3 regions of the Sedimenticola selenatireducens genome follow, and region 2 is predicted to be linked to each of the others. Evidence: predicted binding sites of a transcription regulator. Region 2 holds the regulator's gene; each other region holds the start of a gene.
The links. The regulator FliA, encoded in region 2, starts transcription of late flagellar genes. The targets are predictions, from matches to a motif close to GCTAAAGTTNNNNNNNNNNCNGCCGATA.

Region 1 (10,317 bases), 130 kb from region 2:
TTGGTCGGGTCCTGATGGGTCAGTTCAGTCACCATCAATTCAAGAAAATCCTCCATCCCCAGTTCATTGTCTTTCTTCTCCTCAAGCTCACGCGAGAGACCCAGGGTCTGGTATAGCTGGTCGGTACTGGCTGCGTTGACACTGCTCATTTAACTGCTCCTTTATTGTTCGGCGCGTCCTTGCGCCTTACCGCTACGGGGTTACGCAAAAAAATCGCTGCTGACGATTTATTCACCTAATCGCAATGTGGCAACCATCAGCTGTTTGGCTGTATTGACCACTTCGACGTTGCTTTGATACGAGCGCGAGGCGGAGATCATATTGGCCATCTCCTCCATGACGTTGACGTTGGGCCGGAAGATATAACCCTCTTCATTGGCCTTGGGATGATTCGGGGCATATTCCATATTCAGGGGGGCATTGCTCTCGACAACTCCTTTCACCTGAACGCCCACGGCCGGCTCATCCGGATTGAGTTGATTCAGCAACGCGCTGAAGACCGGCTGTCGGGCCTTGTAGGTCTCTTCAACGCTGCTGCTGACACTGTCCACATTGGCCATGTTGCTGGCCACTGTATTCAATCGCAGGGACTGCGCACTCATGCCGGAGGCGGCGGTGTCGAATATCTTGAACATTGACATGATTATTGCCCCGTAATTGCTTTTCTGAGGGTTTGGATGGTGCCACTGAGGAAGCGCAGACTGGTCTGATACTGAATGGCATTTTCCGCGTAGGCGGTATGTTCAAGCTGGCTATCCACGGTGTTGCCATCCAGACTCGGCTGACTGGGTATGCGATACGCCATCTCACTGGGTGAGATGATGCCGTTATCCAGTGGTATATGGCTCTGGTGGGTGGTCCTTAGCTTGGACTGCTGAGCGGTCTGTTGCTGAAGCACTTCACTGAAATCAAAATCCCGCGCCTTGTAGCCCGGGGTATCCGCATTGGCGATATTACCGGCCAGCACCTCGGCACGCTTTGCATGCAGTTGGAGTGACTGGGCATGGATTCCAAGTATTTTGTCAAAACTCATAGGTCTGCTTCCTGGTTTTTCCTGAAAACCTATTAGCAGACAACATGCCAACTCTGCACTTCATTGTTTTTATGGGATTTTTTCAGAGATACGGCAAGCAGGAAAGCGGCAACCGGCAACCGGGGGCCGCGGCGACGGCAAGTCCTGACCGGCCTGGGGAATTCTCGAACCGCGTGCGGTGGGCGGCTGAGTATCGTCGGTCGGATGAGCGCAGCGTAATCCGACAAAAGCGCTCGGTCTGTCGAGTTACGCCTTCGGCTAACGCGACCTACGATTGGTCGGGTGTTCTCTGTGGTGCAGACGCTTGAGGCGTTCGGGGGTGCGGTAAATACGGCAGCGGTGACCGGCAAGCGGCTGCTGCCCGGCGGCAAACCGTAGCCGGTTTGGCTATTTCAGGCGGTAGGCGATACCACCCAGCTTGCTGACCATTTCAAAACGGTCGGTATGGGCCGAAAGCGACTCGGTGGAACCAAGAAACAGATAACCGCCCGGATTCAGTGACCGGGCCATACGATTGATAATGTCGCGCTTCTGTTCACTGGAGAAGTAGATAAGGACATTGCGACAGAAAATCACATCAAAACGCCCCATCATTTCATAGCCCTTGGTGAGATTAAGCTCGCGGAAGCTGACACGCTGGCGGATTTCCGGCCTCACTTCCAGGCAATCCCCGTTGATTTTGAAATAACGGTCTTGCTGTTCCAGACTCAGGCCGCGGGATGAGGACATACCGCAATAGATGCCCTTTTTTGCATCGGCCAGTACCGTTGAAGAGATATCCGTTGCAACCACATCGACACCGCCGGGCAGTGCACCGGGATTTGCCCGCTGATAATCCTGTACCACCATGCTCAGATTGTATGGCTCCTGGCCATAGGAACAGGCGGCGGACCAAATCCGGATCGAGCGGCCCGAACGGGCTTTTATCTCCGGACAGATCATCTCCTGCAGCAGGCGAAAATGGGACATATCACGAAACCAGAAGGTCTCGTTGGTAGTCATCGCATCGATGATACTGGTCCTGAGCCGTGGATTTCTGCCGCTGTTGAGCTGGTTCAGCAACTCACCCACCGTGGCAATCCCGTAGTCGCGCATCAGCCCGCCGAGCCGGCTTGATACCAGGTATTCCTTTCCAGCACCTAATACAATTCCGCAGGCATCTTCAAGAAACTTCTGAAACGCCTCGTAATCACCGTGTGACAGCATATTCCGGCTCGCTAGGCACTGTGAGATTGTTATCCATTGCGCTTGAGTTATTTACGCTTGTTCAGGAGGAGAGCGCCTTCAACTCCAGTTTATGCTGCTTGAGGCGCGTCTGTACCACCCTGGCCAGCTCGTCCGGCTCAAATTTGGCCAGGAATGAATTGGCCCCGACCTTTTCGATCATGCTCTGATTGAACACACCGCTCAGGGAAGTATGGAGGATAACTTGCAGATTGGCGAGCGCCGGATCCTTGCGTATTTCCGTCGTCAGGGTATAGCCGTCCATTACCGGCATCTCCACATCCGAAATCACCAGTGACAGAAAGTCGGAGACTCTTCGGCCTTCGTTGGTCCACGCCTTCAACTGATCCAGCGCCTGTTTGCCGTCATTGCAGACCGTGGTCATCACCCCGAGCTTATCCAGCACACGCTTTACCTGATTGCGCGCCACCGAGGAATCGTCGGCAATCAATACATGCTGGGTCTCATCGATCGCCTCCTCTTCAATAACGCCCTCGGATACATCCTCCGACACCGTGACAATCTCGCTGAGTACTTTCTCCACATCAATGATTTCCACCAGCTCTTCATCGACCCGGGTAACTGCCGTCATGTAACTGCCTTTTGCCGCACCCTTGGGCGGGGGCAGAATATCACCCCAGTTCATGTTGACAATCCGGTCAACCGAACCCACCAGAAACCCCTGTACCCTGCGGTTGTACTCGGTAATGATGACGAAACGCCCTTCGATGTTGGCCAGCGGAGGCCCCCCAATAGCCTGAGAGAGATCCATCACCGTAATGGTTTTGCCACGCATGTTGGCGATACCCCGGACTACCGGGTGGGAGCCGGGCAGCTGGGTCAGCGGAGGGCATTGAATCACCTCCTGCACCTTAAATACATTGATACCAAACCGCTGTCTGCCGGCGAGCCGAAACAGCAACAGCTCCAGTCGATTCCTGCCCGCAAGCTTGGTTCTTTGATCAACACCGTCAAGGATACCCGCCATCTCTACCTCTCCGTTCAAATATCTCTGTCTGATGTTAGCGACCCACCTGTCTATTGCTTTAGGCCCGATTGCATTCAATACCCGCGGAAAGGATATGCGCAGGCCTTATCACGCGGCCCTTATATCAGGCATGGGTATTGCATGTTATTTGTGCAGCAATGAATGAGCTGAATATTTGGACAGGTGAAGTGATGAGCAGATTAACACCCGCGGTCAGGAAGCGGCATTATTGGCCAATCCTGCTTCTCGTCTGGTCACTGGCGGCAGTATCCGCCACGGAGGAGCAGACACAACCCCACGAGAGCATCCTGGCGGCAGCCGAGCAGCATGTTCTGAATGACTTTGACGAAGAGAACCAGGAGATCAACGTCGCGGCAGGGCGGCTGGACAGTCGGCTCCGATTGGCGGCATGCGACCAGGAACTGGACACTTTCATGCCCCATGGTCGCAAAAACGCATCCCGTGTAACTGTTGGCGTGCGCTGTAACGACACCGGCGGCTGGACGCTCTATGTGCCGGTAACCCTGTCACTGATGAAAGAGATTGCAGTCGCCAACCGGGAACTGCCCAGAGGCACCATTCTTACATCGGCGGACTTCAAAATTGAAAAACGGGACGTCGCCCGACTGCATCGGGGATATATCGAACACCCCCAACAGGCCATCGGCAAAAAGCTTAAACGCCGGTTGCGTGCCGATGCCGTTCTGACACCAGGGCAGCTGATCATCCAGCACGCGGTAAAAAAGGGCAGTCAGGTGGTGATCGTGGCCCAGATAGGTGGATTGCAGGTTCGCATGAATGGCAAGGCCCTATCAAACGGCGCTGTCGGGGAACGCATCAAAGTGGAGAACAACAGTTCCAACAGGCAAATAGAAGCGACTGTTATAGACTCCGGGGTAGTCAAGGCAACGACCTAGGATATTCCGGTAAACACCGACCACCATTGTGAACCGGCACTGGTTTTTAGCATCAAACCAACTACTTTCTGATTAAAGCTTGCACCCATTTGGCCGCTACGCTGATGGGAACTTTTTACAAGGTGGTTAACAGCATGAAAATCAAAGGTCTGTCCGGACAACCCATCAGCACTGGTGAGGGCAACAAGAGCAAGGCAACCGACAAAACACAGACAGCGGGCGCATCTCCCAGCGAAAAATCGACCGGCACCAGCAGCGATACCGTTAGCCTGACGATATCGGCTACCCGCCTGCAGGAGCTTGAAGCACAGATTGCCAGCCTGCCGATCGCCGATGCGCAGCGTGTTTCTGATGTACAACGATCCCTGGCTACCGGCAACTTTGCATTTGAACCGGAAGATGCCGCGGAGAATCTACTGGCCCAGGAAAGGCAATTTTCGCAACTGGACAAACAGGAGTAATCAATGAATCTCTCTGCCGAACAGCAGAACCGGCTCAGCCAGATCATCTCAACCGAGCTGAACTGCGCTCACTCACTTGCTGAAATACTTCAGCGTGAACAGAACGCGCTTAAATCACACGATCCGGAACAGGTTCTGGACATCAGCAGAGAAAAACAGCAGACCGTGGACCAGATGCAGGAGTGCGGCAGACAGAGAGATCGTCTGCTCACATCACTCGGGGTTGCCGGTGGCTCTACAGGCATCAACAAACTTCTACAAACCAATAGCGCCGCTACATGCGCTGGTCTGTGGCGCCAGCTGGAAGCTATTGCCGGCAAGCTGCGCGAGCAGAATGAAATCAACGGCGGCATACTGGCACTCAGCCAGCGCCACAACAAACAGGCACTGGATCTGCTTTGTGGACGTACCGATAGCAGAAACACCTACGGCGCCAGAGGGCAGCACAACCAGGATCAGTCGGGCCACTCACTGGCAAAGGCCTGATAGAGATAAAAAGCGCTTAACCGCGAACGATGCGAAAACACACAAGCAAGTCGGGTTACGCCTTCGGCTAACGCGACCTACAGCCACAGCGCCAAACTGTAGATCGGATTAGCGCAGCGTAATCCGACAAATTGATCAACCCACAAGCAAGTCGGGTTACGCCTTCGGCTAACGCGACCTACAGCCACAGCGCCAAACTGTAGGTCGGATTAGCGCAACGTAATCCGACAAATTGATCAACCCACAAGCAAGTCGGGTTACGCCTTCGCCTAACGCGACCTACAGCCACAGCGCCAAACTGTAGGTCGGATTAGCGCAGCGTAATCCGACAAATTGATCAACCCACAAGCAAGTCGGGTTACGCCTTCGCCTAACGCGACCTACAGCCACAGCGCCAAACTGTAGATCGGATTAGCGCAACGTAATCCGACAAATTGATCAACTCACAAGCAAGTTTATTGAGCGGTTCCACTTAAGCGCAGGTATCGCTGCAGATCGGCATCCCGGTCCAGATCCCAGAGGGGTTCAAGTTCACGCCAGACCCAACCCAATTGAGCAAGGCGCTCGCGCGTTATCTTCAACACCTGATCCGTGCCCCACGGGATGTCGTAAAACAGCTGCCCATCCATCCGCCGCATACCCAGGAGTACATAACCGCCATCTTCAGCCGGCCCCAGCACCGCATCGGCACCGGCACTGAGCCAGTCCAGGGCACGGAGCAAGTGCTCCCGCTTGAGCACCGGGCAGTCACCACCGATCAACAGCACCATCTCACACCGGGTGAGTGCCTTGCGCGCGGCATGGGCCATACGCTGACCCAAATCACCCGTTGTCTGTGCATAGAGAGTAATGGATGGATTCGCTGCCGCCTGGAAAACCGCGTGCCGGGTATCCGGGGCACACCAGATCTCAACTGGCGCCACCTCCCGGGTCGCCTCCCCAAGCACCCGCTCCAGAAGCGTGCGATAAATCTCCGCAGCACGCTGTTCCCCGACCGAAGGAATCAGTCGTGTCTTAACCTGTCCCGGCACGGGTGCCTTGGCAAACAGCAGAATACGAGCAGCGGGAAAACGCATCAACGGTAACGTTGAGCCAGCCGCGCCGGGTCCGCCCCGAAAAAATAGGCCCAGCGCAAACGCCACATCAACAATACAGTTGAAATAATCCCGGACTGCTCCCAGCGACGGCTGGAGGTAATCAGACACCGGGCAATCACCTGCGGTCGGGAATATCTCTTCAGCCGCTTGGTTATGGCGATATCCTCCATCAACGGAATTGCCGGAAACCCACCCAACCGCACAAACAGCTCTCGCCGAACGAAGATACCCTGATCACCCGTCGCGATACCACTGAGCCTGGATCGCCAGTTCATCATGAACTCAATGACACGCAGCATGGGATGTCGTCCGGACAGCCGGATATTAAACCGGCCCCAGTCACTCTCCGATGCGGCCATGACGGAGATGATCTGCCGGGGAAATTCGGCCCGAATGACACTATCGGCATGAAGAAACCAGAGAATCTCACCAGCAGCAGCCTGCGCACCGGCATTCATCTGCTGCGCCCGTCCCACAACCGAACCAATGAGCTTATCTACCAGTGGCGCTGCCAATGCCACGGTATCGTCAATGCTTTCGCCATCCACCAGCACCAGCTCGACACCCTCGGCACGGGCATCCTGCAGCGTTTCCAGCAACTGAACAATGGTCTCCGCCTCATTCAGGCAGGGGATAACAACCGAAAGCACCGTATTCCTGATCATCAGAGCATCAGTCACTCAGCGCGCCACCACAGCTGCTACCCTGTCCGGCGGTACAACCGTAACAGTGTTCGGCAATGCGGATCGCCCAACCATCCAGCGATTGTCTTGAAACTTCACTGATATGGATCCTGTCTTTTCCCTCGCGAACTATGGGCATCTGCAGCATCTGGTTGAAATCACAATCATAGAGATAGCCCTGCCAGTCAACGCTCAGCAGGTTTCTGCACATAACGGTCTCAAGGTTATCGCTGCTATAGGCACTCTTAAGCAAGTCCAGATAGTCATGAAACACGCCCTTTGACAGCAACATACTGCCAAATCGGCTAATCGGCATATTGGTAATGGTGAACAGCTGACTGAAGCGGATACCATGATCCTCCCAGAGACGGCGCTTAAAATCCGTCTCCAGACTGTACTGCGAAGGCGGTAGTGCGGGCCCCAGGGGGTTGTAGACAAGATTCAGCACCAAGCCACTCCCCTCCTGGGCATATCCCAGTGCATTCAGTTGTCGGAGTCCGCGGATACTGGCGTCATAGACACCGGCGCCCCGTTGCTGATCCACATTCTCCTGCAGATAACAAGGCAGCGAGGCCACAATCTCAACCTGCTGTTGACTCAGAAAACGACCCAACGTCTCCTGCTGCGGCTCCTCCAGGATGGAAAGGTTGCAACGATCGATCACCTTGACTCCCCGTTCTCTTGCCTCCGCCACCAGATAACGGAAATGATCATTCAATTCCGGAGCTCCGCCGGTCAGATCAATACTCTGTATCCGCTGTCGATCAATAAAGCACAACACATCATCGATGGTGTTTCGCCCCATCATCTCCGTTCGGGTCGGACCTGCATTCACGTGACAATGCTTGCAGGTCTGGTTGCACCGGTAACCGAGATTAATCTGAAGTGTCTCCAGCCGCCCTCTGCTGATAGCAGGAAATGTGGTGGGTGAAAGCAGATGGGTGGTATCCAACATAGCAAACAGCCTCGATCAACAATCAGTAATACGTTAAATGCACAGTGATCGACTCCTTTTCAGTCGTCGTTACACCAACAACGATCACACTCAGGTTGCCAAACAACCCTCGAAAAATGCTAAAATGCGGCTCGTTCATGGCAGGCCGCCAAGCGAACTCACTACCGTTGTCCCGGTTATCAGGCCCGGACGGCGTTCTCACCGCCCCCGTAGCTCAGCTGGATAGAGCGCACCCCTCCTAAGGGTGAAGTCACACGTTCGAATCGTGTCGGGGGCGCCATTTTCATTCCGCACTATAATAAAGGACCCGGACAGGCGCCCGCCTATTTCATTGCAGTCAAACGAAGGTTTTTCCGATTACCCATTTGCTCAGCTGCTTTCAGGAGTATGTTAGCCGCGAGTAAGCACGCAAAATCTTATTTGCGACTTGACTATTCAGCCATTCCGATAAACACGGATGTATAGAGATGAGCTGAGCAATACCCATCAATCACCACATCCTACAGAGCTTCCCGACAGCCAGCGAGCGCTGGATAACGACTTCAAGGCGCGATAAGCGATATCCGACCTGACCCTGGACTGGAGGGTGATCGGAAAAGAGTTGCCCGGAAATATCCAGGGTCAATGACCGGCGGCAATACCGGCAACCCTCATTTCGCCTCCGGCGATGACATTTCTGTTTTCTCCAGGCCCGAGAGGCCAGAGTGCTTGTCACCATCTGAAAGCACACCGTTCAGCGGGGCTGATTCCGATTCGATACTCACCTCAATACCGGACGACGGAACAGACGCGGGCGGCTGTTTCGGGCGCGCCTGCAGGCGTGACAGGATATCGGACAGGACACGCTCCAACTCGGTATAGGCCCGGAGTTGTGCCAACTGATAATAACTGGTCTTTTTTTCATTCAGCAGCGCCAAACGGGCATCAAAATAGGCCACATCAGCTTCCAGCGAACTGACGGTGAGCCGCGCCCACTTTTTTTTCTGTTTTTTTTCCTGTTCCTGCATAAAAAAGCTGTTTTTTTAGGATTTATCCCGGATTATCCCTCAACTCTCCGAGAGTATAACGCCCTACCAGGATAAAACCCTAACTCCATGAATAAGTGTGATTTAGTTCCATTCGGCAGTTTTCAACGAATTGTGCTCCGCACAAAAATACGGATTTTTTTGGATGATTATACTAATTTTATAAAAACGCTTTAAAAAGGCACCTCTTATGCTACTATCCACTTATATGCTCCCCCATCCACAAATAATAGGCCGATCATCCAAATGAGCGCACTTCTGGAGTTGTTACGCACCACGTCTGCCCTCTCCGGCGGTAATGCCGCCTTCATAGAGGACCTCTACGAAAGCTATCTGCAAGATCCAAACAGCGTGGACCCTGCCTGGAGGGCACGTTTCGACAGCATTATCAAGGACTCCGCCAACGAGGCGCCGGATATTGCACACGGCCCCGTCAGGTCAAATTTTGCCCGTCTGGCGAGGGAAAAGCGCCCCGCATCCAGACAGACTTCTGAACGGATGTCTCCCGGGGCGGCGGAAAAACAGGCCGCCGTGCTGCGCCTGGTCAATGCCTGGCGTGTCCGCGGACACCAATACGCTACGCTGGACCCGCTGCGCCTGCGCGACATGGAAGATGTACCGGACCTGGACCCGGCCTTCCATCGTCTCGGCGAGGCAGACATGGACACGGTATTCAATACCGGCTCACTGTTCGCTCCCGATCGCATGCCACTGAGAGAGATCATCAGCTTTATCAAGGATGTGTATGGCAAAAACATCGGTTCCGAATATATGCATATTACCGATACCCGCCAGAAGCGCTGGATTCAGAAACGGGTTGAAGGGTCCAAGGCAAAGGCGGACCTGAACCCCGATGATAAAAAGTGGCTGCTGACCCTGCTAACCGCAGCGGAGGGACTGGAAAAATATCTGCATACCCGTTATGTCGGCCAGAAACGCTTTTCGCTCGAGGGTAGCGAATCCCTGATCCCGCTGCTGGATGAACTGATTCAGCGGGGCGGCCAGGACGGCATCCGGGAAGTGGCCATTGGCATGGCCCATCGCGGTCGTCTCAACGTATTGACCAACATCCTGGGCAAGGCGCCCGCGGAGCTGTTTGAGGAGTTTGAAGGCAAAAAAAGTCCGGAACGCTACAAGAGTTCCGGCGATGTGAAATATCACATGGGCTTCTCCACCGATATCGAAACCCCGAGCGGCTTCACCCATGTCGTGCTGGGTTTTAACCCTTCACATTTGGAGATCATCAGCCCCGTCATCGAGGGTTCCGTTCGCGCCAGACAGCAGCGCCGGGGAGACCGTGAAGGCAAGGAAGTACTGCCCATCCTGATCCATGGTGACTCTGCCTTTGCCGGCCAGGGCGTGGTGATGGAGACATTCCAGATGTCACAGGCCCGCGGCTACACCACCGGGGGCTCGATCCATATCGTGGTAAACAATCAGGTTGGTTT
Region 2 (10,317 bases):
ACCAGCGCCGATCAGGCCTGGAGAAAGGCGCTCTATTATCTCGCCACAAAGATGGAGACGGTCGGGGATGATCTGCTTGAGCAGGGGGGAGTGTTTGCCCTGATCGGCCCTACCGGGGTCGGCAAGACCACCACGGTGGCGAAACTGGCGGCCCGGTTTGCCCTGCGTCACGGCACCCATCAGATAGCACTGATCTCCACCGACAACTACCGTATCGGTGCCCAGGAGCAGTTGAACACCTATGCCCGAATCCTGGATGTGCCGGTGCGCTCGGCGGGTACCCGCGAAGAGTTGGCGGTTGCTCTGAACGGTCTGACAGGCAAGCGATTGATCCTGATTGATACGGCGGGTATGAGCCAGCGCGATGTTCGACTCAGTGAACAACTCTCCATGCTGGACGTGGCCGGGCAGGGCGTGCGCAGTTTTCTGACCCTGTCCGCCGCAACCGACAACTCCTCGCTGGAACAGACGATCAGTGCTTTTGGCGCGGCCAGGCCTGAGGCCTGCATACTCACCAAGGTTGATGAGGCCGGTTCGCTTGGTGGTGCTCTGTCGGCATTGATACACAAGGAGTTACCCCTGGCGTTTGTCGCAGACGGCCAGAAGGTGCCGGAGGATCTGCATCTGGCCCGTTCACACACCCTGGTCAGCAAGGCGGTAGCCTGCAGCACCGGGGGGGGAGAGTATTCAGATGAATACCTGGCACTGGCGCTTGGAGGTGCGAGAGCAAATGCTCATGGCTGATGCAATAACAGATCAAGCAGCAGGATTAAGACGTATGGTTCAACCTACACCCGTACGAGTAATTGCCGTTACCGGAGGTAAAGGAGGCGTCGGAAAGACCAATATCTCGGTCAATCTGGCGGTCTCCATGGCTGAGATGGGGCGTCGAGTGATGCTGCTGGATGCCGACCTCGGACTGGCCAACATTGATGTGGTGCTTGGACTGCATCCACAGTATGACCTGTCCCATGTGTTGAGTGGTGAGCGCTCCCTTGAGGAGGTAGTGCTGCAGGGGCCTGCGGGCATCCGTGTGGTGCCGGGTGCCTCGGGTGTGCAACAGATGGCCGAATTGAGTGCGGCTGAGCATGCCGGATTGATCCGCGCCTTCAGTGATGTCGGCAATGATCTGGATGTGCTGATTATCGATACGGCGGCGGGTATATCGGATACGGTGGTCAGTTTCAGTCGCGCGGCCCAGGAACTGATCGTGGTGGTCTGTGATGAGCCGGCATCGATTACCGATGCCTACGCCATGATCAAACTGTTGAATCGCGAGTATGGTCTGGATCGCTTTCGTATCCTGGCCAATATGACGCGTACAGCCGAAGAGGGGCGCAACCTGTATAACAAGATGTGCCGTGTCACCGACCAGTACCTGGATGTTATGCTTACCTACATGGGCAGTATTCCATACGACGAAAACCTCAGAAAGGCAGTGAAATCGCAAAAACCTGTGGTTCAAGCCAACCCTCGCAGCCATATTGCAAAAATATTCAAGAATCTGGCGCAAAAGGCCGATAACTGGCCTGTACCGGATGGTGCCAGCGGGCACCTCCAGTTCTTCGTGGAACGGCTGATTCAATATACAAGCCAGGGCGGGGAGATGGGCCGGTGAGTGGACTAGCGAGTTATACCGCGATTCAGGAGATGGATGCCGATACCCTGGTTAACCGGCATGCCCCGCTGGTCAAGCGTATCGCCTACCACCTGATGAATCGCCTGCCGCCCAACGTACAGGCGGATGATTTGATACAGGCCGGGATGATCGGGCTGCTTGAGGCGAGTAGAAATTATGACCCCAGCCAGGGAGCCAGTTTCGAAACCTACGCAGGGATTCGTATTCGTGGCGCAATGCTGGATGAGATCCGGCGCAGCGACTGGACGCCCCGTTCCGTGCATCGAAAGGCGAGGATGGTAGCCGATGCCATGCGCTCTATTGAAAATGAGCAGGGACGTGATGCCCGGGACGTGGAAGTGGCGGAAGTGCTGGATATGAACCTGGTTCAGTACCATCGTATCCTGCAGGATGCGGCGGGCTGTCGGATCTTCAGTATTGAAGAGCTGCAGGCAGTGGGTGAATTGCCCATTGACGGCGGTGACAGTCAGGCGGGGGGGCTGTTTGACGGCATGCAGAAGGATGCCTTTAAAAAGGCCCTGGCAGAGGCGATTGCCGGCCTGCCGGAGCGGGAGAGATTGGTAATCGCACTTTATTATGATGAGGAGATGAACCTGCGAGAGATTGGGCAGGTTCTTGGAGTTAGCGAATCAAGGGTATGCCAGATACACAGCCAGGCCACCCTGCGGTTACGCGCCCGCCTTGCAGATTGGTTATCCGATGCAGATGAGCTCTGATCGGTCTATGAAAACGAATAACGGCATCGAGTTTGGAGGTTGCCTTGAATAAAAACATGAAGATTCTCATTGTGGACGATTTTTCCACAATGCGACGGATTATTAAGAATCTGCTTCGGGATCTGGGATTCACCAATACCCAGGAAGCGGACGATGGTAATACCGCCTTGCCCATGTTGCAGTCAGGTAACTTTGATTTCCTGGTAACGGACTGGAATATGCCGGGCATGACCGGGATTGATCTGCTGAAAGCGGTGCGGGCAGACCCCAACCTGGTCAAACTTCCGGTGTTGATGGTCACTGCCGAATCGAAGCGTGAGCAGATCATCGAGGCGGCCCAGGCGGGCGTCAATGGCTATGTAGTCAAGCCATTTACCGCGGTGACGCTGGAAGAGAAGATCAGCAAGATTTTTGAACGTGTAGGCAGCTAACCGGCAGCATGACGAATCGGTCTGGAGAAATAAATGGACAACGATGAACGTCTGATGCTGGCGAAGCAGCTGGTAGAGCATCTGGAGGCAGGGAATGAAGCTGAAGCGACACATGTCAGTTCCCTTCTTACCGAAGGTGTCGAGAGCAAACTGTTTCTGGAAGTTGGGCGCTTGACCCGTGAGTTGCATGAAGCGATCAATGAGTTCCTGCTTGACCCGCGCATCAATGAAATGGCCCAGGTGGAAATCCCGGACGCCAGTGAGCGACTCACTTATGTGATTACCATGACCGAGAAATCGGCTAATACCACGCTAGGTGCGGTCGAGGCAGGGCTGCCCCTGGCGGATGATCTGGGTGTGAAGGCACGCGCCATATCGGAACAATGGGAGCGGTTTTGTAATCGTGAACTTTCTGTCGATGACTTCAGGGAATTGAGCAGGGAACTGGGCGGCTTTCTGGCATTGACCACCGAACGGTCGAAACAGCTGCATGGTCATCTGACCGAAGTGCTGATGGCGCAGGATTTTCAGGATCTGACCGGACAGATTATCCGGCAGGTGATTACCCTGGTGCATGATGTGGAAGACAAGCTGGTGCAGCTGGTTCGGATATCCGGCTCAAAGTTGCCGGAAAAACAAAAAGATGCAAAAAAACTGGAGGGGCCGGTCATCCCCGGCATTGACCAGGGTGACACGGTCAGTGGACAGGATGATGTGGACGACCTGCTATCCAGTTTGGGCTTTTAGAGGTGTCGAAGCATGGCCATTGATATGGATGACGAGATCCTGCAGGACTTTCTGGTTGAGGCCGGGGAGATACTTGAGCAGCTGAATGAACAGTTGGTGGATCTGGAGCAGCGTCCTGACGATTATGATCTGTTAAACGCGGTATTTCGTGGCTTCCATACAATCAAGGGCGGTGCGGGGTTTCTGAGTATTGACCCGCTGGTAACCGTCTGCCACCGGGCGGAAGATGTATTTAACATATTGCGCCAGGGGCAGCGGCGTGTGGATGCGGCACTCATGGATGCCGTTCTGCAGGTACTGGACGTGGTGAACGAGATGTTTGCCCGGGTGCAGTCTGGTGAAGAGCCGGATGAGGCCGATCCCGGACTGATCGAGACGCTGCATCAGCTTGCCATCCCTGAAAGCGAGGCGGTTGCAGAGTCTACAGTCCAGGCGGTGGAACCGGTTGTCGTAGCAGAACCGGAACCAGAGCTGGAATTTGCCACTGCGGAACTTGAGGAGACAGCGACAGCATCCGCATCAGGGTCGTTTTCCGACCCAGCTCTCGGCGGTGATGACATCACGGAAGAAGAGTTTGAAAAGCTGCTCGATCAACTCCACGGAACCGGTAAGCACGGCGGGACGCCAGCACAGGCCCCTGCAGCAAAACCGGCGCCGGCTTCGCAACCGCTGGCGGCGGGCAGTGATGATATTACGGAAGATGAGTTTGAGGATCTGCTGGACCAGTTGCATGGCAAAGGTCAGTTTGGCGGTCTGCCTGCAACAGGTGAACAGACATCCGCTGTGGTTGCCCCCCAAGCGGCGGCTACCGAATCCGATGATATCACCGAAGAGGAGTTTGATGCGCTTCTCGATGAATTGCATGGCAAAGGCAAATTTGGCGCGATCAATGGTTCGGCGGAAGCCGCGAATAAGCCTTCCGGTGCGGTAGTCGGAAAACCGGAGTCTGCGGCAAAGCCAGCGGCCTCGTCTGAAAAACCGAAGCCGACTATCAGCCGGCCGGCCCCGGCCAAAGCACCCGAAAAAACGGAAAGTGCGCAAGCACAGGCGCGCAAGTCCCCTCCTGCCGCAGCAGAGACCACCATCCGTGTCGATACCGCCAGGCTGGATGAGATCATGAACATGGTCGGTGAGCTGGTGCTGGTGCGAAACCGACTCGAAACCCTCAAGGCCAAACTGGGGGATGAAGAGGTTGCCACAGCGGTAGCCAACCTGGACGTAGTGACATCCGATCTGCAGAACTCGGTAATGAAGACCCGGATGCAGCCGGTGAAAAAGGTGTTCGGCCGTTTTCCCCGTGTGGTCAGGGATCTGGCGCGCAGCCTCAAGAAAGAGATCGATCTTGAACTGCATGGCGAGGAGACCGATCTGGACAAGAACCTGGTCGAGGCGCTGTCTGATCCCATGGTGCATCTGGTGCGCAATGCTGTCGATCACGGTATCGAGAGCCCGGACGAGAGAGAGGCCGCCGGAAAACCGCGCAAGGGTAAGGTGGTACTCTCCGCTGCCCAGGCCGGCGACCATATCCTGTTGACCATCGCCGACGACGGCAAAGGCATGGACCCCAATGTGCTGCGTCGTAAGGCGGTTGAAAAAGGCATGATGGATGAAGAGGCGGCGGCCCGTCTGGACGACAAGGGTTGCTATAACCTGATTTTTGCGGCTGGCTTTTCGACCAAGACCGAGATTTCCGATGTGTCGGGACGGGGTGTCGGTATGGATGTGGTCAAGACCCGTATTGCCCAGATGAACGGTCAGGTGGAGATCGACTCCGAATATGGCAAAGGTAGTCTGATTACCATCAAGCTGCCGCTGACGCTGGCCATTCTGCCGACTCTCATGGTAGTGCTGGGCAAGCAGCCGTTCGCGTTGCCGCTGGCCAGTGTGGTGGAGATATTCAATCTCGACCTGAAGCGCACCAACGTGGTGGATGGCCAGCTGACCATCATGGTGCGGGAGCGTGCACTGCCGCTCTTCTATCTGCATAAATGGCTGGTTCCCGGTAGTGCCCGGGGAAACCGGGAAGCGAGTGGACACGTGGTGGTGGTCACCGTGGGGAATACCCAGGTCGGCCTGGTGGTGGATCACCTGATCGGTCAGGAGGAGGTAGTGATCAAACCGTTGGGAGCACTGCTGCAGGGATTGGATGGCATGGCAGGCGCCACCATCACGGGCGATGGAAATATTGCCCTTATTCTGGATATTCCTGGGCTGATGAGAAAATATGCCCGTCGCTGACCGGAATTACCAGAGCTGTTCTCTGTCCGCAACCGGTAATCTGCGAGTAACACGGTAATGATTGCCTCCAAGGTCCGTGTGCTGGTGGTTGACGATTCTGCCTTCTTTCGCAGAAGGATCGCCGCCATGCTGGGCAATGATCCGATGATCGAGGTGGTCGGCTTCGCCGGTGACGGCCGGAGCGCCATTATCGAGGCCCGTAGACTGAAACCCGATGTCATCACCATGGATGTGGAGATGCCGGTGCTCGATGGTATCAGTGCGGTAAAGCGCATTGTGGCGGAAAATCCGATACCGATCCTGATGTTTTCATCACTGACCCATGAAGGTGCCAAGGCCACGCTGGATGCCCTGGAAGCGGGAGCGGTGGATTTTCTGCCGAAACAGTTTGACAGCGCCACCAACCGGGAGGCCTCAACACTACTGGCGCGTCGGGTGCTGGCGATCGGTACGCGCGGTGTTACCCGCCGGCTTGGGACTATCATAAAACCACAGCCGGTCGCCAGGCCTGTCGAGCAGAGAGCCGTTGTTCCGGTCCATAGAGGCAGTTACAAACTGGTCGCGATAGGAGCGTCGACCGGCGGTCCGGTAGCTATTCAGACTTTACTCGCTTCGCTGCCGGCGAACTTTCCCCTGCCGATTATCATTGTTGTGCACATGCCGGCCAGTTTTACCCCGGCCTATGCGGAACGGCTTGATTCCCAGTGCTCCATCACGATCAAGGAAGCGGCGGACGGGGATCTGCTGCGACCCGCGCATGCCTATCTCGCGCCGGGTGGAAAACAGATGGTCCTGGAGCGCCGTGGCGAGGGTACGGTGATCCGGATCAAGGAGAGTACCTCGGATCAGACCTATCGCCCCTGTGTTGATGTAAGCCTTGGCTCGGCGGCGCGCCTGATGCCGCGCGATGTGCTGGCAATCATCCTGACCGGCATGGGTGCCGATGGAAAACAGGCGGCACGGGCGCTCAAGGAGGGCGGTTCAACCGTCTGGTCGCAAAGTGAAGAGAGCTGTGTGGTCTATGGCATGCCTCAGGCGGTTGAAAAGGCGGGGCTGTCCGATCGCGTGCTCAACCTGGCGGATATCGGACCCAGTCTGATCAAGGCGGTGTAGTGTGGATTATCTGAGCATAGTCGGCATGATCATCGCATTCGGCGCCATTCTGGGCGGCAATGCGCTGGAAGGTGGGGATGTCGGCGCACTGGCCAACGGTCCGGCGCTGGTCATCGTGTTCGGCGGTACCATCGGTGCCATCATGCTACAGACACCCATGGTGGTGTTTCTGCACGCCCTGCGTTCTGCCGGGAATGTATTCAGACCACCGCGACAAAAGCTGAATCCCACTATCAAGAAGCTGGTTGACTGGAGCAATATCGCCAGGAAAGAGGGGCTGCTTGGATTGGAGGAGATTGCCGAAAAGGAACCTGACCTGTTTATCCGCAAGGGCATGCAGTTGCTGGTGGACGGCAGTGAACCCGAAGTGATCCGCAATATTCTGGAGGTGGAGATAGAGACCCGTGAACATCATGATCTCCAGGCAGCGAAGGTTTTTGAAGGTATGGGGGGCTTTTCGCCCACGATCGGGATTATCGGTGCGGTGATGGGGCTGATTCACGTCATGCAGAATCTGGCTGATCCCAGTAAGCTGGGCAGCGGTATTGCCACGGCATTTGTGGCTACAATCTATGGCGTCGGCTTGGCAAACCTGTTTCTGCTCCCATTCGGTAACAAGTTGAAGGCGCTCGCCTTTAGCCAGACACATTATCGGGAGATGGTGGTTGAAGGCATCGTGTCCATCGCTGAAGGGGAGAATCCGCGCAATATCGAATCAAAGCTTCAGGGATATATCATCTGATGGCGCGCAGAAGACGGCATGAAGAGCACGAAAACCACGAACGGTGGCTGGTCTCCTATGCCGACTTTATCACCCTGTTGTTTGCCTTTTTTGTTGTCATGTACTCGATTTCATCGGTGAATGACGGCAAGTACCGGGTGCTGTCGAATACCCTGACGGAAGCCTTTGTCGCCCCGGTACGCAGCAGCGATCCCATACAGGTTGGGGAAGAGTTGCGTAGTCTGACACCGCAGATGGGTGAACCTGTCGTGCCGGCACAAAATCCGCCCGCATCCATTCCTTCGGATACCTTGTCCGAGGAGATGAATGGCACCTCGATCGTTGATATCCGCACATTGGACTCGGTAGAAAACGAACTTTCCCAGGCGCTGCTGGAATATGTTAATCAGGGGCTGGTCAATGTGACCCGCACTGATCGGGGTGTTGAGGTGGAGATGAAGAGCAGTATGCTCTTTGAAAGCGGCAGTGCCAGGCTCTCCAGGGAGGCCCTGAAGGCGTTGCGGAATGTGATCCTCATCGTTAAACCATTACCCAATATGATCAATGTGGAGGGGCATACTGACAATGTACCGATCAGTACCATCAGTTTCCCATCCAACTGGGAGCTTTCAGCGGCTCGCGCGGCCAGTGTGGTGCACTATTTTGCCAAGTTGGGTGTTGCCTCGGAGCGGATGGCCGCTATCGGCTACGGTGAGTTCCGTCCACTTTCCAGCAATGATTCCGTCGAGGGAAGAAGGAACAACCGACGGGTCAACCTGCTGATAATGTCGCAACAGATGACGGACGGAACCGAATACACGCCGGAATCCACAAGCGGGGGTGGAGGATGAAAGTCTGGACCATCGCCAATCAGAAGGGTGGGGTGGGAAAAACCACCACGGCGGTTACCCTGGGCGGTCTGCTCTCGGTGTGGGGATTTCGTACGCTGCTGGTGGACATTGATCCACATGGTTCGCTAACCAGCTATTTCCGCTATGACCCGGATGTCATTGAAGAGAGCACATACAGCCTGTTTCAGGCGGCGGCCGAAAAAAAGCCTATCGACCCCGCTACCCTGTTGTACCAGACCGGTACCGAGGGATTGCAACTGTTGCCTGCATCGGTAGCCCTGGCAACGCTGGACCGACAGGCGGGGCGTATGGAAGGGATGGGGCTGGTGCTCAAGCGGGCTTTTGAATCACTATCAGGACAATTTGACTATGTGATGATCGATTGCCCACCGATGCTGGGCGTACTCATGGTCAACGCGCTGGCCGCCTGTGAACGGCTGGTTATCCCGGTGCAGACGGAATTTCTTGCACTGAAAGGCCTGGAGCGTATGCTGCATACGTTGAAAATGGTACTCAAGTCGAGGACAACACCACTCCCGTACACCATCGTACCCACCATGTTTGATCGCCGCACCCGGGCCTCGGTGGATAGTTTACGCGTACTCAGGGAGACATACCGACAGCACATCTGGAGCGGCGTTATCCCGGTGGATACCCGTTTTCGGGAGGCGAGCAAGGTGGGTTTGCCGCCGCCGGTGGCGGACCCGAGGGGTAAAGGTGTGGAAGCATACACGGCGCTGCTTGAACTGCTACAGAGTGAGGCGATATCAATGCCTGTCCCGGGTGTTGCACGATGAGCACGGATCCGAACAAGCCCAAGGCGGTATTGCATGCCCCGGAGCAGGCGATCGATAGTTATCTGTCCGCCTTGCTGAGTGAGGTGGAAGAGTACCAGGAGACGCCGAAACAGACGCCGACGGCTCCTGTTCAGGAACAGCCGAGGCTGGCACAGGTGGTGGAGATCCGCCAGGGAGTCCATGCGGAAGCCCCGGTTCAGCCGCCGCCGGCTATAGAAACCGCTCAGACGGTCGATACAGCAGTAGAGATACCCGAAGAGCAGCCGAGTGAAACTGCCGAGATTGTTCCGGACTGGGGGGCATCAAGGTTCCAATGCCTGCCTTTCAAGGTCCGCGGTATGAACCTGGTGGTACCACTTATGTCGCTCTGCAGTATCTCCGAGTGGGATCAGGATCTGACGCAGATTCCCGGTCAGCCCGACTGGTATATGGGGGTGTTTGTACATCGGGACCAACGTGTTGTGGTCATCGATACCGCCCAACTGATCATGCCTGAGCGTCTGGAGAAAGTGTCCGAGAGGCGACAGCGTGGCAGCCATGTACTGATAGTCGGGGATGGCCGCTGGGGACTGGCTTGCGATAGCCTGCAAAGCCCGCTGACACTGGGGAAAGATGATGTTCGCTGGCGCAGGGGAGAGGGTTACCGTTCCTGGATGGCCGGCACGGTCATTGACCAACTGAGTGTACTGCTCAATGTCGATGCACTGTTGGATATGGTTGGGCATAAATAATGCTGTTAATTTCAGTATTGCCCCAAGGGTGTCATGAAATTGACATATAATTTTGGTGAAGCAGAGGTACGGCCATGACTACTCGCGTTGCCGAGGGTTCAGCAAATGATCCGGTTTATCAACTGGTTACATTCCGTCTGGAAGATGAGACCTATGGCATCAATGTGATGCATGTACAGGAGGTGCTGCGGGTTACGGAGATAGCTCCGGTACCCGGAGCTCCCCCCTATGTGCTGGGGATCATTAATCTGCGTGGCAATGTCGTTACCGTAATCGACACCCGCAGCCGCTTTGGATTACCCCCGGGGGATATCGATGAAGCGAGCCGGATTG
Region 3 (10,317 bases), on a different contig from region 2:
ACAGATGCGCAGCAACAATCCCTCGGTCAAACTGGATTTTGGCGCCTTCGGGAAAGGCTATGGAATTGATCTCGCCATGGAGCACCTGAAAGAGCTGGGCATTCAAAACGCCATTCTTAATGCTGGCGGAGACCTGCGGGCGATAGGCAACAAGAACGGCGAGCCCTGGCGCATCGCCATACGTCACCCGAGCGGTGAGGGGGTGCTGGGCGTTATAGAGACAAAGGGGAGTGAAAGTATCTTCACCTCGGGCGACTACGAGCGAAATTTCACCTGGGAGGGCAAACGCTATCACCACATCATCGACCCCAGAACCGGCTATCCTGCCATCGGCACCCGCTCGGTGACCGTGATCCATGATGACGCCACCACGGCGGATGCGGCCGCTACCGCCCTGTTTATTGCCGGCCCCTCAAACTGGTATGAGATCGCCCAGCGCATGGGAATAGGCTATGTACTACTGGTCGACTCGGACGGCATCCTGCACATGAATCCGGCGATGCAGGAACGGGTTGAACTGACCGACAATAGCTACACCATCAAGCTGAGCCCCCCGCTCACAACGAAACCCGGACATTGACCGGCCAAGGCATAATGAAGCGTTCCGGCATAATCACCTCGATAGACCGACTGGGACTAACGTTGTTCGTGGCGGTCACCCTGCATGCCATCATCATTCTGGGCATCAGCTTCACCCTGGAGACACCGAAAAAGCCCCCCACACCTGATCGTACCCTGGAGATCATGGTGGTGCAGAATCCCAAAAAACCCGAGATAAAAAAGCCGATAGAGAAGGCAGACTTTCTTGCCCAGTCCAGCCACGAGGGCGGCGGAGACCAGACCGAGAAGGTACGTCCCAAAACCGAGATAACGCCTCCAACACCACCCCAGCGGCGGGAGCAGGTCCAGGCGGCACCTACATCACCACCGACACCCGAAACAACGGCAAAAAAACCCAGGAAGGTGCTTACCCGGCAACAGCCGACCGAACAGAGGATCGAAACCACACCCAAGCAGCAGCCGAAGCCGTCCACACCAAAAAAGGTGACCGCGGCACAGTTGCTGGCCAGCACCAACCAGGAGATCACCCGGCTGACCGCCGAACTGGACAAAAAAACCAAGGCCTACGCCAAGCGCCCGCGCCGCAAAACCCTTATGGCAAGCACCCAGGAGTACAAATATGCCAGTTACCTGGATGCCTGGCGACGCAAGGTGGAGCGGGTCGGCAACCTGAACTATCCGGATGAGGCAAAACGGCGCAAGCTGTATGGCAACCTGGTACTGCACGTGGCGATTCGCCCCGATGGTAGCGTCAGGGCAATCAATGTGCGCAAATCCTCAGGGCACAAGCTGCTGGATGACGCGGCCATCCGCATTGTCAAGCTCTCCGCCCCGTTCGCCCCCTTTCCGGCCGAGATCAGAAAAGAGACCGATATCCTCGATATCATCCGTACCTGGCAGTTCCGCAACAACGACCAACTTTTTTCAAAATAGTATCCGCTGGTGGTTGCGGAGCACACCCCCGCATCCGATACTATATAGCCATGAGCAACCCTGAATCCCTGACCAACCAGTTTCTCATCGCTATGCCGGGGCTGGATGATGCCAATTTTCACCATACCGTGACCTATCTCTGTCAGCACGGACTTGAGGGCGCCATGGGTATAGTCATCAACCGACCTTCCGGTTTGCGCCTCAATGACATTCTCGAACAGCTTGAGATCAGTGACAGCGCCCTGCCATCTGCCGAACAGCCGATCTATATAGGCGGGCCGGTACAGACTGACCGCGGTTTCGTGCTGCACACCAGCGGAGGCGAGTGGGATTCAACACTGCAAATCACCTCTACCATCAGCATCACCACCTCTCGGGACATCCTGGATGCCATCGCCAAGGGCAAGGGACCGGAAAAGTCCCTGATCGCTCTCGGTTACGCCGGTTGGGGAGTAGGTCAACTGGAACAGGAGATGAGTGCCAACGCCTGGCTGAACGGGCCGGCGCCGGAGAATGTGCTGTTTGATCTGCCGGCGGAGGCGCGCTGGGAAGCCGCCGCAAAAGCTCTCGGGATTGACCTGAACCTGCTGTCGGGTGAAGCCGGGCATGCCTAGGAACCCGGCCGATTTCAAACTGACCCACCCGGTTCAGGATTCCCGCTCCGCAGTTGATCCCCTATCTCCGGGGCCGCATGGAATTTTCGGCAGTCATTCAGACGCCTGCCGAACTGCACGCTGATCCAGCGCGAAAAAATGGGTACACTACTGGGCTTCGACTACGGCACCGCCAAGATCGGCATTGCCGTCGGCCAGACCGAGACCGGGACCGCCAATCCACTCACGACCCTGCGGGCCATCCAGCAAAAACCTGACTGGACAGCGATCGGCAGACTGATCGACGACTGGCTACCGGAGGCACTGGTGGTAGGCCTGCCGTATGACATGGATGACACAGAGACCGAGATTGCGCCCCTGGCGCGCCGCTTTGCCCGGCAATTGGAAGGTCGTTACCGGCTCCCTGTGCACATGGCGGACGAGCGGCTTACCTCACAGGTAGCCCGGCAGTTACTGGGGCGCAAGATAAAAAAATATGAAGAACTGGACGCTATTGCAGCAAAACTGATACTGGAAACCTGGCTAAGTGAACGACGATAAAATCTATATGCAGGCCGAAGCGATTGATGAGCTGATCGGCGAAATGACACAAGCCATCAAAACCCGCCTTGAGGTTCAGCAAATCAAGGACCCGGTCATGATCGGCATTCACACTGGTGGCGTCTGGCTGGCGGAGCGACTGCACAAACTGCTGGGAATCAAACAACCGCTGGGCACCCTGGACATCTCATTCTACCGGGATGATTTCACCCGTATCGGCATGAACCCGAAGGTCAAGCCGTCACAGATCCCCTTCGAGCTGGAGGACCGCCACATTATCCTGGTGGATGATGTGCTGCAGACCGGCCGCACCATCCGCGCCGCCATGAACGAGATTTTCGACTACGGCCGCCCCGCCTCGATCACCCTGGCCACCCTGGTGGAGCGCAGCGGTCGAGAGCTGCCGATACAGCCCAGCGTGGTGGGCGTACGGCCGCCCCTGACCAGCGAACAACAGATAACATTGACCGGGCCGGACCCGCTCAAGCTGATCATCGGCACCTCGAAACAGGAGACCAGGGGAACATCGTGAGCAAGCCCAATATCCAACTCGACAGCCACGGCAGACTCAAACACTTCCTCACGATTGACGGCCTCAAGCGGGAGATGCTGACCGAAATACTCGACACCGCCGAATCCTTCACCGGGGTATCGGAACGGGTGGTCAAGAAGGTACCGCTGCTGCGCGGCAAGACCATCTGCAACCTGTTCTTCGAGAACAGCACCCGCACCCGCACCACCTTCGAAGTGGCGGCCAAGCGGCTCTCGGCGGATGTGCTCAATCTCAATGTCAGCACCTCCTCCACCACCAAGGGCGAGACCCTGCTGGATACGCTGCGGAATCTCGAAGCGATGCACGTGGACATGTTCGTGATCCGCCATTCAGACAGTGGTGCCGCGCACTTTTTCGCCACCCACGCCGCACCTCATATCAGCGTCATTAACGCCGGCGACGGCCAGCATGCACACCCCACCCAAGCGATGCTGGACATGTTCACAATCCGGCGCCACAAAGGGGAGTTCACCGGACTGCGGGTGGCCATAGTCGGGGATGTGCTGCACTCCCGGGTGGCCCGCTCACAGATCCTGGCCCTGAACACCCTGGGCACATCCGAGGTCCGGGTGATTGCCCCGCGCACCCTGCTGCCACCCGACCCCCGCACCCTGGGGGTGCACATTTTCCATGACCTGGAAGAGGGCATCCGGGATGTGGATGTGGTGATCATGCTGCGTCTGCAGAAAGAGCGCATGACCGGCGCCCTGCTACCCAGCGAGCATGAATACTTCCAGCTCTACGGACTCACCGAAAAGCGCCTCAAGGCGGCCAAGCCGGACGCTATCGTAATGCATCCAGGCCCCATCAACCGGGGTGTGGAAATGGATTCCCAGGTGGCCGACGGGCCGCGCTCGGTGATCCTCCAGCAGGTGAGTTTCGGTATCGCCGTGCGCATGGCGGTGATGTCCATGACCATGGGTACCCAGGCCCAGGGAGCAGCGGCACGATGAACGCCCCCAACAGCACCTCTATTCTCGGCGGACGCCTGATTGATCCAGCCAGCGGTATCGACAGCGTCACGGACATTTTCATACACAATGGAAAAATCCTGGCCATTGGCGAGCCACCCGAGGGCTTCACCGCCCACCACACCATTGATGCCAGCGGCCAGATTGTCTGTCCCGGCCTGGTGGACCTGAGTGCCCGGATGCGCGAACCCGGTCAGGAACATATCGCCACCATCGCCAGCGAAACCGCGCTGGCGGCCCGATCCGGCATCACCACCCTCTGCTGCCCACCGGACACCGATCCGGTTATTGACACACCGGCGGTTGTCACCCTGCTGTTGCGCCGCGCCAAACGCTCGGCGCGGGCGCGACTGCTGCCGATCGGCGCTATGACCCAGCAACTGGCTGGCGAACACCTGAGCGAAATGGTGGCCCTGAAACGGGCCGGCTGTGTCGCCATGAGCAACGGCTACGCCCCGCTCGCCAACACTCTGGTTGAACGGCGCGCCCTGGAATATGCCGCCACCTTTGGCATTACAGCGATCCTGCGCCCGGAAGACCGTCATCTGCGTAACAACGGCTATGCCCACGAAGGACCGGTGAGCGCCCGCCTGGGTTTACCTGGCATCCCGGAAGCGGCCGAGTCGGTGGCGGTGGCCAGGGATCTGGCCTTGGCCGAGCACACCGGCTGTCGCATCCATTTCCACCTGCTCTCCAGCGGCACAGCGGCACGCATGATCGAACAGGCCCAACAGCAACGCCTGCAGGTGTCCGCCAATGTGGCCGCCCACCAGTTACACCTGACCGAGATGGATATCGAGGACTTCGACAGCAACTGTCACCTGAACCCGCCCCTGCGCAGCCTGGCAGACCGGGAGGCCTTGCGTGCAGCCCTTGCCAAGGGGGTAATCGGCGCCATCTGCTCGGATCACCAACCGCTGAAAGCAGACGCCAAGGAGGCGCCCTTTCCCTCCACCGCCACCGGCATGGCCGGTTTGCAGACCCTGCTGCCGCTGACCCTTAAACTGGTGGATGAGGGGGTACTCGGCCTCTCCGAGGCGATTGCCCGCATCACTTGCGGTCCGGCGGATATGCTGGGCCTCCCCTATGGCAGGCTCCAGCCGGGCAGCAGCGCGGACATCTGTATATTTGATCCCCACAGACACTGGGTCCTCAAGCGGGAGGAGATGCCAAGCTCGGGACGCAACACCCCCTTTATCGGCTGGGAGTTCCAGGGCCAGGTGACCCATACCCTGTTTGAAGGGCGCATCGTTTTCCACTCCGACAGTACAACCCAGGCTTGAGCCAGCACATGACAGACAGCAGACCCCACAGAGACACCATCTTCCTGGAAGAGGCGGAGATCATCTCCCACCAGGCGTTCGAAGGCGATCAATACATTCTCCGCCTGCGGGCGCCCCGCTGTGCTGAAAAGGCGCTTCCCGGCAGTTTCGCCCATATCCAGTGCGACAACTCCAGGCCGCTGCGCCGACCGATTTCCATCATGCGCACCTCGGCGGAGCAGGGCTGGGTGGAATTCCTGTACAAGGCCGTGGGTGAAGGCACCCGCCTGCTGGCCCGACGCAAACCGGGCGAGCGGATCAGCGTTCTCGGCCCCATCGGTGTCCCTTTCAAGTTCAATCCGGAGCGCTCCCGGCCGCTGCTGATCGGCGGCGGGGTCGGCATGCCACCGATGGTTTTTATCGCGCAGGCACTGGCGGGCAATGCCGAGTTCAAACCGCTGGTGATCCTCGGCTCCGAGGTGCCTTTCCCCTTCAAGCCCCAGCCTTCGGCCCTGCTGATGCCAGAGATGCCGGACGGGGTCATCGCCAGCATGCCGCTGCTGGATGACTGGCACATACCGAGCCGGCTGGCCAGCCTGCAGGGTTTCCCCGGCTGCCACGAAGGCTACGTGACCGATCTGGCGCGTCACTGGCTACAGGCATTACCTGCGGATGAACTGGCCCAAGTGGAGATCTTCTCCTGCGGGCCCCATCCGATGCTGGAGAGCGTGGCGCGGCTGGCAGGTGAATTCAGCCTCCCCTGTCAGGTCTCACTGGAAGAGTTCATGGCATGCGGCGTGGGCGGTTGCGCCGGTTGCGTAGTAGAGGTGCAGACTGGCCAGGGTCCTGCCATGAAGCGGGTCTGCGTGGATGGGCCGGTGTTCGACGCGCGCGCGGTGTTTCCGTCCTGAGAGCCGGCCACAGCGGGCGGGAACCGATCCCGCATCCCGATGCATTCCCACGCGGAGCGTGGGAACGAGGGGCTCCCGGGATCTCAAGGTGACGTAGGTTGGGTTCCGACGCTCGCAGTTTCGTAGGTTGGGGTGAGGAACGAACCCCTAGATATCTTCCTCATCCAGCAGTGAGACCGTATTCATCCTCGCCGCATGGCGCTCCGCATCACCCCCTCCCAGCTTGATCATCAGACGCACCTCGTTGGCCGAGTCGGCATACAGGATGGCATCTTCATAGGTGATCTCGCCGTCGGTATAGAGCTTGTAGAGCGCCTGATCGAAGGTGACCATCCCCTGCTCGGTGGAGCGCTTCATCAGTTCCTTCAGCTTGTGCACCTCACCCTTGCGGATCAGGTCGGATGCCAGGGGGGTATTCACCAGGATCTCCACCACCGGCCGGCGGCTCTTGCCATCCGGACGGCGAATCAACTGCTGGGCGATAACCGCCCGCAGATTCAGCGAGAGGTCCATGAACACCTGGTCACGGCGATCTTCCGGGAAGAAATTGATCATCCGGTCCAGTGCCTGGTTGGCATTGTTGGCATGCAGCGTGGAGAGCACCAGGTGGCCGGTTTCCGCGAATGCAATCGCATGCTCCATGGTTTCCCTGGTGCGGATCTCACCAATCAGGATCACGTCCGGCGCCTGACGCAGGGTGTTCTTCAGCGCCACTTCATAGGACTCTGTATCTATACCCACCTCGCGCTGGGTAATGATGCAGCCGTCATGATTGTGGATAAACTCGATCGGGTCCTCAATGGTGATGACATGGCCTGAACTGTTGCGATTCCGGTATCCCACCAGGGACGCCAGCGAGGTGGACTTGCCCGTTCCCGTGGCACCGACAAAGAACACAATCCCCCGCTTGGCCATTGCCAGCTCCTTCAATATGGGGGGCAACAGCAGATCATGGATCTCCGGGATACGGGTCTCGATACGCCGCAGCACCATGCCGACGGCATCCCGCTGCACGAAGGCACTGACCCTGAACCGTCCCGCCCCCTTGGAGCTGACCGCAAAGTTACACTCATTGGTCTGGTTAAACTCTTCCCGCTGGGCCGGTGACATGATGCTCATCACCAGTTCCCTGGACTGCTCATCGCTGAACTTGGTCTTGGCCACCGGCATGATTCGGCCATTGACCTTGATGCAGGGCGGCATGCCCGCGGTAATAAAGAGGTCGGAGGCCTTTTTCTGGGCCATCAGATTCAAGATTGCATTAAAGTCCACTTTATCCTCGCTACCGATTTCCACCGGCTCCATGATTCACGCATGCATTAACTACTGAATATCTCTTTGTTCATCGCCTTGGAACGTGCATCCAGCCGACTGATCATTCCCTTCTTCACCAGCTCCTGCAGATGCTGATCCAGCGTCTGCATGCCATGGGCCTGTCCGGTCTGGATCGCCGAGTACATCTGCGCCACCTTGTCCTCGCGGATCAGGTTGCGGATCGCCGGCGTACCGACCATGATCTCCCAGGCGGCGGTACGGCCACCCCCTACCTTCTTCAGCAGGGTCTGGGCGATCACTGATCGCAGCGATTCCGACAGCATGGAGCGGACCATCGATTTCTCCCCGGCCGGGAACACATCGATAATACGATCGATGGTCTTGGCCGCCGAACTGGTATGCAGGGTACCGAACACCAGGTGTCCGGTCTCGGCCGCCGTCAACGCCAACCGGATGGTCTCCAGGTCACGCAGCTCACCGACCAGAATAATATCCGGGTCCTCACGCAGTGCCGAACGCAACGCCTCGGAAAAACCCAGGGTATCCCGGTGCACTTCACGCTGGTTGATCAGGCACTTCTTGCTGGTGTGTACAAACTCGATTGGATCCTCGATGGTGAGGATATGGGCATACTCATTGTCGTTCTTGTAATCCATCATCGCCGCCAGCGTGGTGGATTTACCCGAACCGGTGGGCCCGGTCACCAGCACCAGCCCGCGTGGCACATTGACAATATCCTTGAAAGTTTCCGGACAACCCAGATCTTCCAGCGTCAGCACCTTCGACGGAATGGTACGGAAAACCGCGGAAGCACCGCGATCCTGATTGAAGGCATTGACACGAAAACGGGCAAGACCCGGTATCTCGAAGGAGAAGTCCGTTTCCAGAAACTCCTCGTAATCTTTCCGTTGCTTGTCGTTCATGATGTCATAGACCAGACCATGAACGATCTTGTGGTCCAGTGCCGGTACATTAATCCGGCGAATATCCCCGTCCACCCGAATCATGGGTGGCAATCCCGCCGAAATATGTAAGTCCGAAGCCTCATGCTTGACGCTGAAGGCAAGAAGCTCAGCAATATCCATACAACACTTCTCCCGTTATTTTGTTATCTGTATGGCACGCCGTGACACTATCCCCACTGCCCCGGTTGTGCCTGCCGTTTACGGATTAGCGGCCGCTATTGGGGAAACTGGTATTTATTTGTTTTAATATCCAAGCTGCAACCGCACCCCATTACCAACCCATTATAGACACACAGGCCTATCAAGATCATGCCCTCTATCCAATCCCGGCTCGAATCCGTCAGACAGCAGATCCAACAGGCTGAACAGAAGTACCATCGCGACGCCGGTACGGTGCAACTGCTGGCTGTTAGTAAAACCCGCCCTGTGGAAGATATTCTCCAGGCCGTCGAGGCCGGGCAACACCGGTTTGGCGAGAGCTATATCCAGGAGGCCCTCGACAAAATCGAACAGCTCGGCAATCTGGCTCTCGAGTGGCACTTTATCGGCAGGATACAGGGAAACAAGACACGAGCCATAGCGGAAAACTTCGACTGGGTTCACAGTATCGACAGTGCCAAACAGCTGAGACGCCTGAATGACCAGCGTCCGGGGTCGTTGGCTCCTCTTAAAATCTGTCTGCAGATCAAGATAGACGAAGAAGAGAGCAAGGCAGGCATCCGGCCAGATGAGGCGCGAGAACTGGTTAAAGCGATGCACCACTACCCCAGGCTCTCGCTGCAGGGACTGATGACCCTTCCGGCACCTTCAGATCAGCTTGAGGCCCAACGGAAGCCATTCAGGCAACTGAGGGAGCTCAGGGATGAACTGGCCAGCGCTGAATTACCGCTCACCATGCTCTCCATGGGGATGACGGATGATCTTGAGGCGGCCATTGCGGAAGGCTCGACCATGGTACGTATCGGCACCGCCATCTTTGGCCCGAGACACTATCCCGCCCAGTCATGATCCGGCATATATCAGCCGATCCGAATGCGCTAGGATATAGGGTCAAATCAACCACAACAACCAACTACGATGACTGACATGAGCAGCAAGACCATCACATTTATCGGCGCCGGCAATATGGCCACCAGCCTGATCGGCGGCCTGGTCGCCGATGGCTACGCCCCGAAAAGAATCATTGCCAGCGACCCTGACAGTGGCAAGCTGGCCGATCTCTCGGCGCGCTTCGGCATCCAGTCAGCGACGGACAACAGCACCGCCATCCAGCAGGCGGATGTGGTGGTACTGGCGGTAAAGCCCCAGGTACTGGAGCGGATATGCGATGAAATCCGGCAAGTCGTGCAGCAACGGCAGCCCTTGCTGGTATCGATCGCTGCAGGCATCCGGGAGGCGGACATGCAGGCATGGCTGGGCGGCAATATCGCCCTGGTACGCACCATGCCCAACACACCCGCCATGCTGCAGGCCGGCGCCACCGTGCTGCATGCCGGCCGTGGCGTATCAGAGGCACAACGGGACCTGGCGGAATCCATTCTGCGCGCTGTAGGGCTGACCCGCTGGGTCGACAACGAAGCCTTGATGGATATCGCCACCGCCCTCTCCGGCAGTGGCCCCGCCTACTTTTTCCTGGTCATGGAGGCGATGGAGGCAGCCGCCATCAGCAACGGCCTGCCCGCCGATACGGCCCGCCTGCTCACCATCCAGACCGCCCTCGGTGCGGCGCGCA

Region 1: flgM (flagellar biosynthesis anti-sigma factor FlgM) is a predicted target of FliA. The motif match lies at 4,234-4,261, and genes of this name have one in related genera.
Region 3: ACHZBF_RS01160 (type IV pilus twitching motility protein PilT) is a predicted target of FliA. The motif match lies at 8,792-8,819, and genes of this name have one in related genera.

Annotation. Positions count from the first base shown of each region.
Region 1 covers NZ_CAXXYC010000003.1:112,332-122,648, reverse strand. The annotation lists gene ACHZBF_RS04210 (flagellar hook assembly protein FlgD) at 1-149, opposite strand, end outside; gene flgC (flagellar basal body rod protein FlgC) at 228-641, opposite strand; gene flgB (flagellar basal body rod protein FlgB) at 644-1,033, opposite strand; gene ACHZBF_RS04195 (CheR family methyltransferase) at 1,421-2,239, opposite strand; gene ACHZBF_RS04190 (chemotaxis protein CheV) at 2,301-3,245, opposite strand; gene flgA (flagellar basal body P-ring formation chaperone FlgA) at 3,437-4,162, shown strand; gene flgM (flagellar biosynthesis anti-sigma factor FlgM) at 4,297-4,623, shown strand; gene ACHZBF_RS04175 (flagella synthesis protein FlgN) at 4,627-5,109, shown strand; gene ACHZBF_RS04170 (TIGR04282 family arsenosugar biosynthesis glycosyltransferase) at 5,565-6,185, opposite strand; gene ACHZBF_RS04165 (TIGR04283 family arsenosugar biosynthesis glycosyltransferase) at 6,185-6,886, opposite strand; gene arsS (arsenosugar biosynthesis radical SAM (seleno)protein ArsS) at 6,879-7,844, opposite strand; tRNA gene ACHZBF_RS04155 (tRNA-Arg) at 8,048-8,124, shown strand; gene ACHZBF_RS04150 (hypothetical protein) at 8,495-8,851, opposite strand; gene ACHZBF_RS04145 (2-oxoglutarate dehydrogenase E1 component) at 9,116-10,317, shown strand, end outside.
Region 2 covers NZ_CAXXYC010000003.1:246,241-256,557, forward strand. The annotation lists gene flhF (flagellar biosynthesis protein FlhF) at 1-744, shown strand, start outside; gene ACHZBF_RS04825 (MinD/ParA family protein) at 779-1,618, shown strand; gene ACHZBF_RS04830 (RNA polymerase sigma factor FliA) at 1,615-2,355, shown strand; gene cheY (chemotaxis response regulator CheY) at 2,412-2,786, shown strand; gene ACHZBF_RS04840 (protein phosphatase CheZ) at 2,820-3,533, shown strand; gene ACHZBF_RS04845 (chemotaxis protein CheA) at 3,546-5,771, shown strand; gene ACHZBF_RS04850 (protein-glutamate methylesterase/protein-glutamine glutaminase) at 5,829-6,884, shown strand; gene ACHZBF_RS04855 (flagellar motor protein) at 6,886-7,626, shown strand; gene motD (flagellar motor protein MotD) at 7,626-8,456, shown strand; gene ACHZBF_RS04865 (ParA family protein) at 8,453-9,253, shown strand; gene ACHZBF_RS04870 (chemotaxis protein CheW) at 9,250-9,984, shown strand; gene ACHZBF_RS04875 (chemotaxis protein CheW) at 10,059-10,317, shown strand, end outside.
Region 3 covers NZ_CAXXYC010000001.1:230,803-241,119, reverse strand. The annotation lists gene ACHZBF_RS01205 (FAD:protein FMN transferase) at 1-580, shown strand, start outside; gene ACHZBF_RS01200 (energy transducer TonB) at 595-1,494, shown strand; gene ACHZBF_RS01195 (YqgE/AlgH family protein) at 1,545-2,108, shown strand; gene ruvX (Holliday junction resolvase RuvX) at 2,247-2,648, shown strand; gene pyrR (bifunctional pyr operon transcriptional regulator/uracil phosphoribosyltransferase PyrR) at 2,656-3,180, shown strand; gene ACHZBF_RS01180 (aspartate carbamoyltransferase catalytic subunit) at 3,177-4,154, shown strand; gene ACHZBF_RS01175 (dihydroorotase) at 4,151-5,455, shown strand; gene ACHZBF_RS01170 (dihydroorotate dehydrogenase electron transfer subunit) at 5,464-6,345, shown strand; gene ACHZBF_RS01165 (PilT/PilU family type 4a pilus ATPase) at 6,493-7,650, opposite strand; gene ACHZBF_RS01160 (type IV pilus twitching motility protein PilT) at 7,665-8,705, opposite strand; gene ACHZBF_RS01155 (YggS family pyridoxal phosphate-dependent enzyme) at 8,895-9,593, shown strand; gene proC (pyrroline-5-carboxylate reductase) at 9,672-10,317, shown strand, end outside.